DNA from 2 places in the Vogesella amnigena genome. Region 1 is predicted to be linked to the other one. Evidence: riboswitches for the same ligand, from Rfam matches in the RefSeq annotation. Region 1 holds a riboswitch; the other holds the start of a gene.

Region 1 (3,542 bases):
TATTGAATTGTTCTTTCGCAAAATCGACAGCATCCAGTGCATAAGCCTCGGCAACCTTTTGCACGTTGGAATCAGGCATGAATGGATGCTCTGTGTCTGCCAAGGCTGGCATCATGAAAGAGAAAAACGACAAACAGAAGATAAGTAAGATGCTGTGCATACATACTCCAAACGTAGAGCTAATCGCTTACAACAACCGAAACATGGCCGCACAGTGAAAAATTGATTTGCCGCCCTTGGGGGTCAATTTGTCTAGGTAGACGTCATTAGTTCACGCGAATTTCTCGGGTGATGGAACCAGAAGAAGATTTATAGACGAACTGTTGCAGGTCAATCTGAATGATCTGGCTGTGAAGTTGTTGTCCGGATTTGAATATTGGTGGCATATCTTCAGTGAAGCTTTCGGTTAGTTTGCCGTTGACTAGTTGCCAGGTTCCCCTCCCGGTGATCGGAAGGATCATTTCGTTGTATTCAATGTGGCCAGTCTTGATGAAGTTGCCATCTGGTTGGTAGGTTGTTCTGCCGACCAGTTTTATGCCTTGTTCATCTTTGTGGACTTCCCACGTACCTACCAGTGTGTTTTCCCACTTTCTGTCCTGAGCTAGTGCCGCTTGCTTCTGTTCGGGGCTCTGCGGTGTACTGCAGGCACCGAGCAGACTGGCCAAACTGACAAGCAGCAGGGCAGAGTAAATTTTGTTCATGTCATAGCCCTTAATATTCAAAATTAATATTGTAATGGCATTGCTGGGTCGATGGTAGGGTTTGACGCTGACAGGGTGGGGCGCGAAGGTGGTGAAATGAGGTATCGGCTCATTCTAGTTGTCCAATGTCGTTTCTACCGGAAGCCTGCTATGTGCCCGTCAAGTGCAGTAGCTGGCCGTGACGTTGAACAGCAGCTCAGGGCCGCTAACGGCCAGCACTTCGAGAAGGGCGACAGACCTGCCGAACCTGCCCTGGGAATCCGCTTGTCACCGAAATTGTAGATTTTGTAGAAAATAGTCAGGTGACTAATCGCGGGGATGTAGAGATGGGTGAAATTCAAAAAACCAAATGAAAACAGCCCCTTGCATTGCTGCAAGGGGCTGTAAATCTGGTGCCGGCGGCAGGAATCGAACTCGCGACCCCCTGATTACAAGTCAGGTGCTCTACCAACTGAGCTACACCGGCGTTAGGGGGCGAATATTAGACTGCTTTGCTTTTTATGGCAAGTATTTTTTATCTGTCGCGCTGGGTAGGGCTAGGTGGGAGTTGGGTGGGCTGGGTGTTATTGCAGCCACACCAGGTTGGCCAGAATGTCGTCAAGCATTTCGCGGCTGGGCAGGAAGTGTTTCATGGTGGCTCCTCCGGATGGATGGCTGCAGTATGGTGTGTGCTTATAGTCTTGTTAAATTGATTGTTTCTTGTTGATTGGTTGCTTGTGGCTATGGTGCGGTGGTGGGCCATGCTGTTTGCGTTGTAGACCAGCGGCAGCTGCCGCGCCAGTAGCGTGGTACTGGCTGTCACGCAATGGCGCGCGGCGTTATACTCGCGCCTCGATCACCGGGGGTGCCTGCCGTGCGGGCTGAGAAATACCCCATCACCTGATCTGGGTCATGCCAGCGGAGGGAGCGTGATGCGCGGCCTGGCCGTGTCCCGCTTCTTCTTTTGGGTGCCGTTGCCAAAAGAGGATGTCTGTAAATGTTGAAGAAAACCGTATTGCTGCTGGCGCTGGCCGGCGTTTCCCTGTCTACCCTGGCTGCCGAGCTGCGGGTGCTGACGCACAATTCCTTCAGTCTGCCCAAGGACAAGCTGGCCGAGTTCGAGAAACAGGCTGGTGTGAAACTGTCCATCATCAAGGCCGGTGATGCCGGCGAGATGCTGAACAAACTGATTCTGACCCGTGTCAACCCGATCGCCGACGTGGTGTACGGCATCGACAATACCCTGATCGCCAAGGCCAATGCCGCCGGTGTGCTGGAGCCTACCAGCAGCAAGGTTGGCCGCAGCGTGGCCGGTATCAGCCTGCCGGGCGCGGTGGCGGTGGATTACGGCTATGTGAACCTGAATATCGACAAGGCCTGGTTTGCCCAGCACAAGCTGGCGCTGCCGGCCAGTCTGGATGATCTGACCCGCCCGGCCTACAAGGACCTGCTGGTGGTGGAAAACCCGGCGACTTCCAGCCCGGGGCTGGCCTTCCTGATGGCTACCATCGCCGACAAGGGCGAGACGGCCGCTTTCCAGTGGTGGGGCAAGCTCCGTGACAACGGCGTGAAGGTGGCCAAGGGTTGGAGCGAAGCTTATTACACCGATTTCAGCCGTAACGGCGGCGCGCGTCCCATCGTGGTGAGCTATGCCACCAGCCCGGCGGCAGAGGTGTTCTACAGCAAGGAAAAACTGGCGGAATCGCCTACGGCCAACCTGCTGCTCAAGGGCGGGGTATTCCTGCAGATCGAGGGCGTGGCCAGGGTGAAGGGCGGCAAGGAGCCGCAGGCGGCGCAGGCGTTTGTCGATTTCCTGCGTGGCAATGCCGCGCAGCAGGCCTTGCCGACCGAAATGTGGATGTACCCGGCGGTGGCTGGCGTGAACCTGGACCCGGTGTTCAAGCATGCACAGCAGCCCAAGGCATTCAGCAACCCCAAGCTGGAAGCCATGAGCAGCAAGACCGCCGGCTGGGTAAGCCGCTGGACGCGCCTGGTGCTGAAGTCCGGCAACTGAGGGGTTGACGGTGCTGGTGTGTGCGCAGCGGCAACATGCCGATGTCCATAGCCCGCGCTTGCACCTGCGGCCGCTGGATGCCGAGGTGCTGCGGCTGGGCTGCAACGGTCGCCATGCCGAGGCCGGCGCGCGGCTGGGCGCGGTGCTGCCGGAGGACTGGCTGGGCGAGCAGGCGCTGATGGCCTTGCGCCTGGCCGACATGCTGGCTGATGGCGCTTATGCGCCGTGGTCGCTGCGCGCCATGCTGTGTCGGCACAGCGGCCGCATGCTCGGCCATATCGGTTTTCACAGCACGCCGGGGCCGGACTACCTGCAGGAGCTGGCACCGGGTGCGGTGGAGCTGGGCTACACCGTGTACCCGCCATATCGCCGCCAGGGTTATGCCGCCGAGGCGCTGGCCGCCATGTTGCACTGGGCGCGGCGTGAGCATGGTCAGCAACGTTTCGTGCTGTCCATCACGCCGCACAACCACCCGTCGCTGGCGCTGGCGCGGCGCTTCGGTTTTCGGCAGCTAGGCCGCTGGCTGGATCAACAGGATGGTGACGAGCTGGTGTACCTGCTGGAGTACGGCGCATGAGCTGGCCGCTGCGCGGCAGCCTGGCCTTGCTGCCGCTGCTGTTTCTGCTGGCCATGGTGGCGGCGCCACTGGCGCGGCTGCTGTGGGAGGGCGGTATCGCCGTCAGCCCCGGGCTGCTGCAGGACAGCTATCTGCAGTGGCGGCTGGCCTGGTCGCTGGGGCAGGCGCTTGCCAGCTGCCTGCTGTGTCTGCTGGTGGGGCTGCCGCTGGCCTGGGTGCTGGCGCGTTACGATTTTGCCGGCCGCCGCCTGCTGCTGCGCCTGCTGCTGCT
Region 2 (3,542 bases), on a different contig from region 1:
GCCAGCTCCTTGTACATATTGCGCAGGCTGGGTGGAATCTTCACCCCGGCCGGCACCGAGAAACTCAGTCCCATGGCCTCGCCGGCGCCGTGGTAGGGGTCCTGGCCCAGGATCACTACCCGCACGTCCTGCGGTGCAGCGTGTTGCAAGGCATGAAAGACCAATTCGCGCGGCGGGTAGATGGCCACGCCGTCGGCGGCGCGGGCGGCCAGACGCGTGTCTATGGCCTGCAACTGCGCAGCCAGCGCCGGTGCGGTCAGCACCTCTCGCCAGGCGGCGGGCAGGGCGGCAAGGGCGGGGGAAAGGTAGCTCATGTTCATTCTTTTCTGCCACGGCGTGGCGACAACAAAAAAGCCGCTCCGGCAGGAACGGCTTTCGACTGGATGGTGTGGCTTAGTAGCGCGCCATCGCCGGGTCCACCTCATTGGCCCAGGCATCCACGCCGCCACGCAGGCTCAGCACCTGTTCGAAGCCGGCGTTCTGCAGGTAGAGGCCCACCTGGAAGCTGCGCACGCCGTGGTGGCAGATGGTTACGATGGGCACATCGTCCGGCAGCTCGTTATGACGCAGCGGCACCAGGTTCATCACCATCTGCTGCGAGCCGGCGATGTGGCACAGCGCGTATTCCCAGTCCTCGCGCACATCCAGCAGCACCGGTTTGACGCGACTGTCGTCGGCCAGCCAGGCAGCCAGATCGCGGGCGGTGATTTCGCCTACCATGCTCAGAAGCTGAAGCGGGACGGCTCGATGGCGTCCAGCTGCTGCAGGCGGGCGATATTGGTGTCGAAGCTCACGCTTTCCTGGTAGGCGCTTTCCGACACGCGGGTGATTACCTTGGCAATCATCACCGGGGCATCACCGGCGATTACCGCCAGGCGGCCGCCCACGGCCAGCTGCGCCTTCAGTGCGTCCGGCACTACCGGTACCGAGCCGCCAACAAAGATCACGTCGAACGGCGCCTGCGAAGCCAGGCCTTCGATACCGTTGCCTACCGACAGGGTCACGTTGCGGATGCCGGCGGTCTTGAGGTTGGCCGCGGCGCGCTGGGATTGCTCGGCATCCAGGTCCACGCTGTACACGTGCTGGCTGACGGCGGCCAGCAGCGCGGTCATGTAGCCGCTGCCGGTACCCACTTCCAGTACCTTGTCGCTGGATTTCACCTGCAGATCCTGCAGCAGGCGGGCTTCCACCTTCGGCTCCAGCATGGTGCAGCCGTTTTCCAGCGGCAGCTGAACGTCGGCAAACGCCAGGCTGCGCTTTTCTTCCGGCACGAAATCTTCGCGTTTCACGTGAAACAGCAGGTCGAGGATGGAGGTGTCGAGCACATCCCACGGACGGATCTGCTGCTCAACCATGTTGAAACGGGCTTGTTCGAAATTCATCGGAAACTCCGGGGGATTCAAGACAATAAGGAAAGGACGACTCTGAAAACGGCACGCACGCTTGATTTCATGCAGTTTTCGCAGCCGGCCGGCCCGTAATGCGGGCGCAACCTAACTTGCGATTATCCCACAATTAACTTACCTTCACAGCATCGCTAGGGGTCCTGCCCCTGCCGGTGAGCATGCCACAGCGTTGTGTGCGGGCGACACTGGCGGGTTGGCGGGTGAGAGTCACCCTTCGAACCTGACCCGGATAATACCGGCGTAGGGAAGCGTAACCTGCCAGACACCGCATCACGCCGCGCGTTCCCGCCAGCCGTGACCGCGGCCAACCGCAGCCGGGCAACCGGGCCGCTCCTTGCGCCGTTTCATCGCACACTGGAGCCCCCCGATGAACGCGCCAAGCAAACTGAACGAACACATGGTGGTGGATTCCGCCGCCATCCAGCCGCTACCGAACTCCCGCAAGATCTATGTCGAGGGCAGCCGCCCGGACATTCGCGTGCCGATGCGCGAAATCAGCCAGGCCGACACCCCCACCCAGTTCGGTGGCGAGCAGAACCCGCCAATCTACGTCTACGACACCAGCGGCCCGTACAGCGACCCGCAAGCCAGCATCGACATCCGCTCCGGCCTGCCGGCACTGCGCGCCGCCTGGATCGCCGAGCGTGACGACACCGAGCGCTTAGCCGGCCTGTCCAGCGACTACGGCCGCGCCCGCGAGGCCGACCCGAAACTGGCCGACCTGCGCTTCGACCTGCAACGCAAACCGCGCCGCGCCAAGGCTGGCCGCAACGTTACCCAGATGCACTACGCGCGCCAGGGCATCATCACGCCAGAGATGGAATACGTTGCCATCCGCGAAAACCTGAACCGCAAGGCGTATGTCGAATCGCTCAAAGCCACCGGCAACAAGCGCCTGCTGGAACTGATGACCCGCCAGCACGCCGGCCAGAACTTCGGCGCCCAGCTGCCGGAAGACATCACCCCGGAATTCGTGCGCCAGGAAGTGGCCGCCGGCCGCGCCATCATCCCCAACAACATCAACCACCCGGAAAGCGAACCGATGATCATCGGCCGCAACTTCCTGGTGAAGATCAACGGCAACATCGGTAACAGCGCGGTAACGTCGTCGATCAGCGAAGAAGTGGACAAGATGACCTGGGGCATCCGCTGGGGCGCCGACACCATCATGGACCTGTCCACCGGCAAGAACATCCACGAAACCCGCGAGTGGATTCTGCGCAACTCGCCGGTACCCATCGGCACCGTGCCCATCTACCAGGCACTGGAAAAGGTGAACGGCAAGGCCGAGGACCTCAGCTGGGAAATCTTCCGCGACACGCTGATCGAGCAGGCAGAACAGGGCGTTGACTACTTCACCATCCACGCCGGCGTGCTGCTGCGCTACGTGCCGCTCACCGCCAACCGCATGACCGGCATCGTGTCGCGCGGCGGCTCTATCATGGCCAAGTGGTGCCTGGCGCATCACCAGGAAAACTTCCTGTACACCCACTTCGCGGAAATCTGCGAAATCATGAAGGCCTACGACGTAGCCTTCAGCCTGGGTGACGGCCTGCGCCCGGGCAGCGCCTGGGATGCCAACGACGCCGCGCAGCTGGGCGAGCTGAAGACCCTGGGGGAGCTGACGCAGATCGCCTGGCAGCACGACGTGCAGGTGATGATCGAAGGCCCCGGCCACGTGCCGATGCAGCTGATCAAGGAGAACATGGACAAAGAGCTGGAGTGGTGCCACGAAGCGCCGTTCTACACCCTGGGGCCGCTCACCACCGACATCGCGCCGGGCTACGACCACATTACCAGCGCGATTGGTGCGGCGCAGATCGGCTGGTACGGTACCGCCATGCTGTGCTACGTCACCCAGAAGGAACACCTGGGCCTGCCGAACAAGAATGATGTGAAGGAAGGCATCATCACCTACAAGCTGGCCGCACACGCCGCCGACCTCGCCAAGGGCCACCCCGGCGCGCAGATCCGCGACAACGCGCTATCCAAGGCACGCTTCGAATTCCGCTGGGAAGACCAGTTCAACCTGGGCCTGGATCCGGACAAGGCGCGCGAATTCCACGACGAAACGCTGCCGAAAGACAGCGCCAAGGTGGCCCACTTCTGCAGCATGTGCGGCCCGCACTTCTGCTC

The links. Region 1 has a riboswitch for thiamine pyrophosphate ahead of ACFOKJ_RS03975 (thiamine ABC transporter substrate-binding protein). Riboswitches for the same ligand answer to the same signal wherever they lie in the genome.
Region 2: it holds a riboswitch for thiamine pyrophosphate, as region 1 does, so the genes downstream of both, thiC (phosphomethylpyrimidine synthase ThiC) here and ACFOKJ_RS03975 (thiamine ABC transporter substrate-binding protein) in region 1, are expected to answer to the same signal.

Annotation. Positions count from the first base shown of each region.
Region 1 is NZ_JBHRYH010000009.1:79,065-82,606, reverse strand. Features, by position in the region: gene ACFOKJ_RS03990 (hypothetical protein) at 1-160, opposite strand, end outside; gene ACFOKJ_RS03985 (hypothetical protein) at 267-701, opposite strand; tRNA gene ACFOKJ_RS03980 (tRNA-Thr) at 1,092-1,167, opposite strand; TPP riboswitch at 1,532-1,625, shown strand; gene ACFOKJ_RS03975 (thiamine ABC transporter substrate-binding protein) at 1,681-2,694, shown strand; gene ACFOKJ_RS03970 (GNAT family N-acetyltransferase) at 2,705-3,271, shown strand; gene ACFOKJ_RS03965 (ABC transporter permease) at 3,268-3,542, shown strand, end outside.
Region 2 is NZ_JBHRYH010000045.1:71,843-75,384, reverse strand. Features, by position in the region: gene ung (uracil-DNA glycosylase) at 1-314, opposite strand, end outside; gene ACFOKJ_RS14705 (rhodanese-like domain-containing protein) at 394-720, opposite strand; gene ACFOKJ_RS14700 (protein-L-isoaspartate O-methyltransferase family protein) at 723-1,382, opposite strand; TPP riboswitch at 1,530-1,670, shown strand; gene thiC (phosphomethylpyrimidine synthase ThiC) at 1,774-3,542, shown strand, end outside.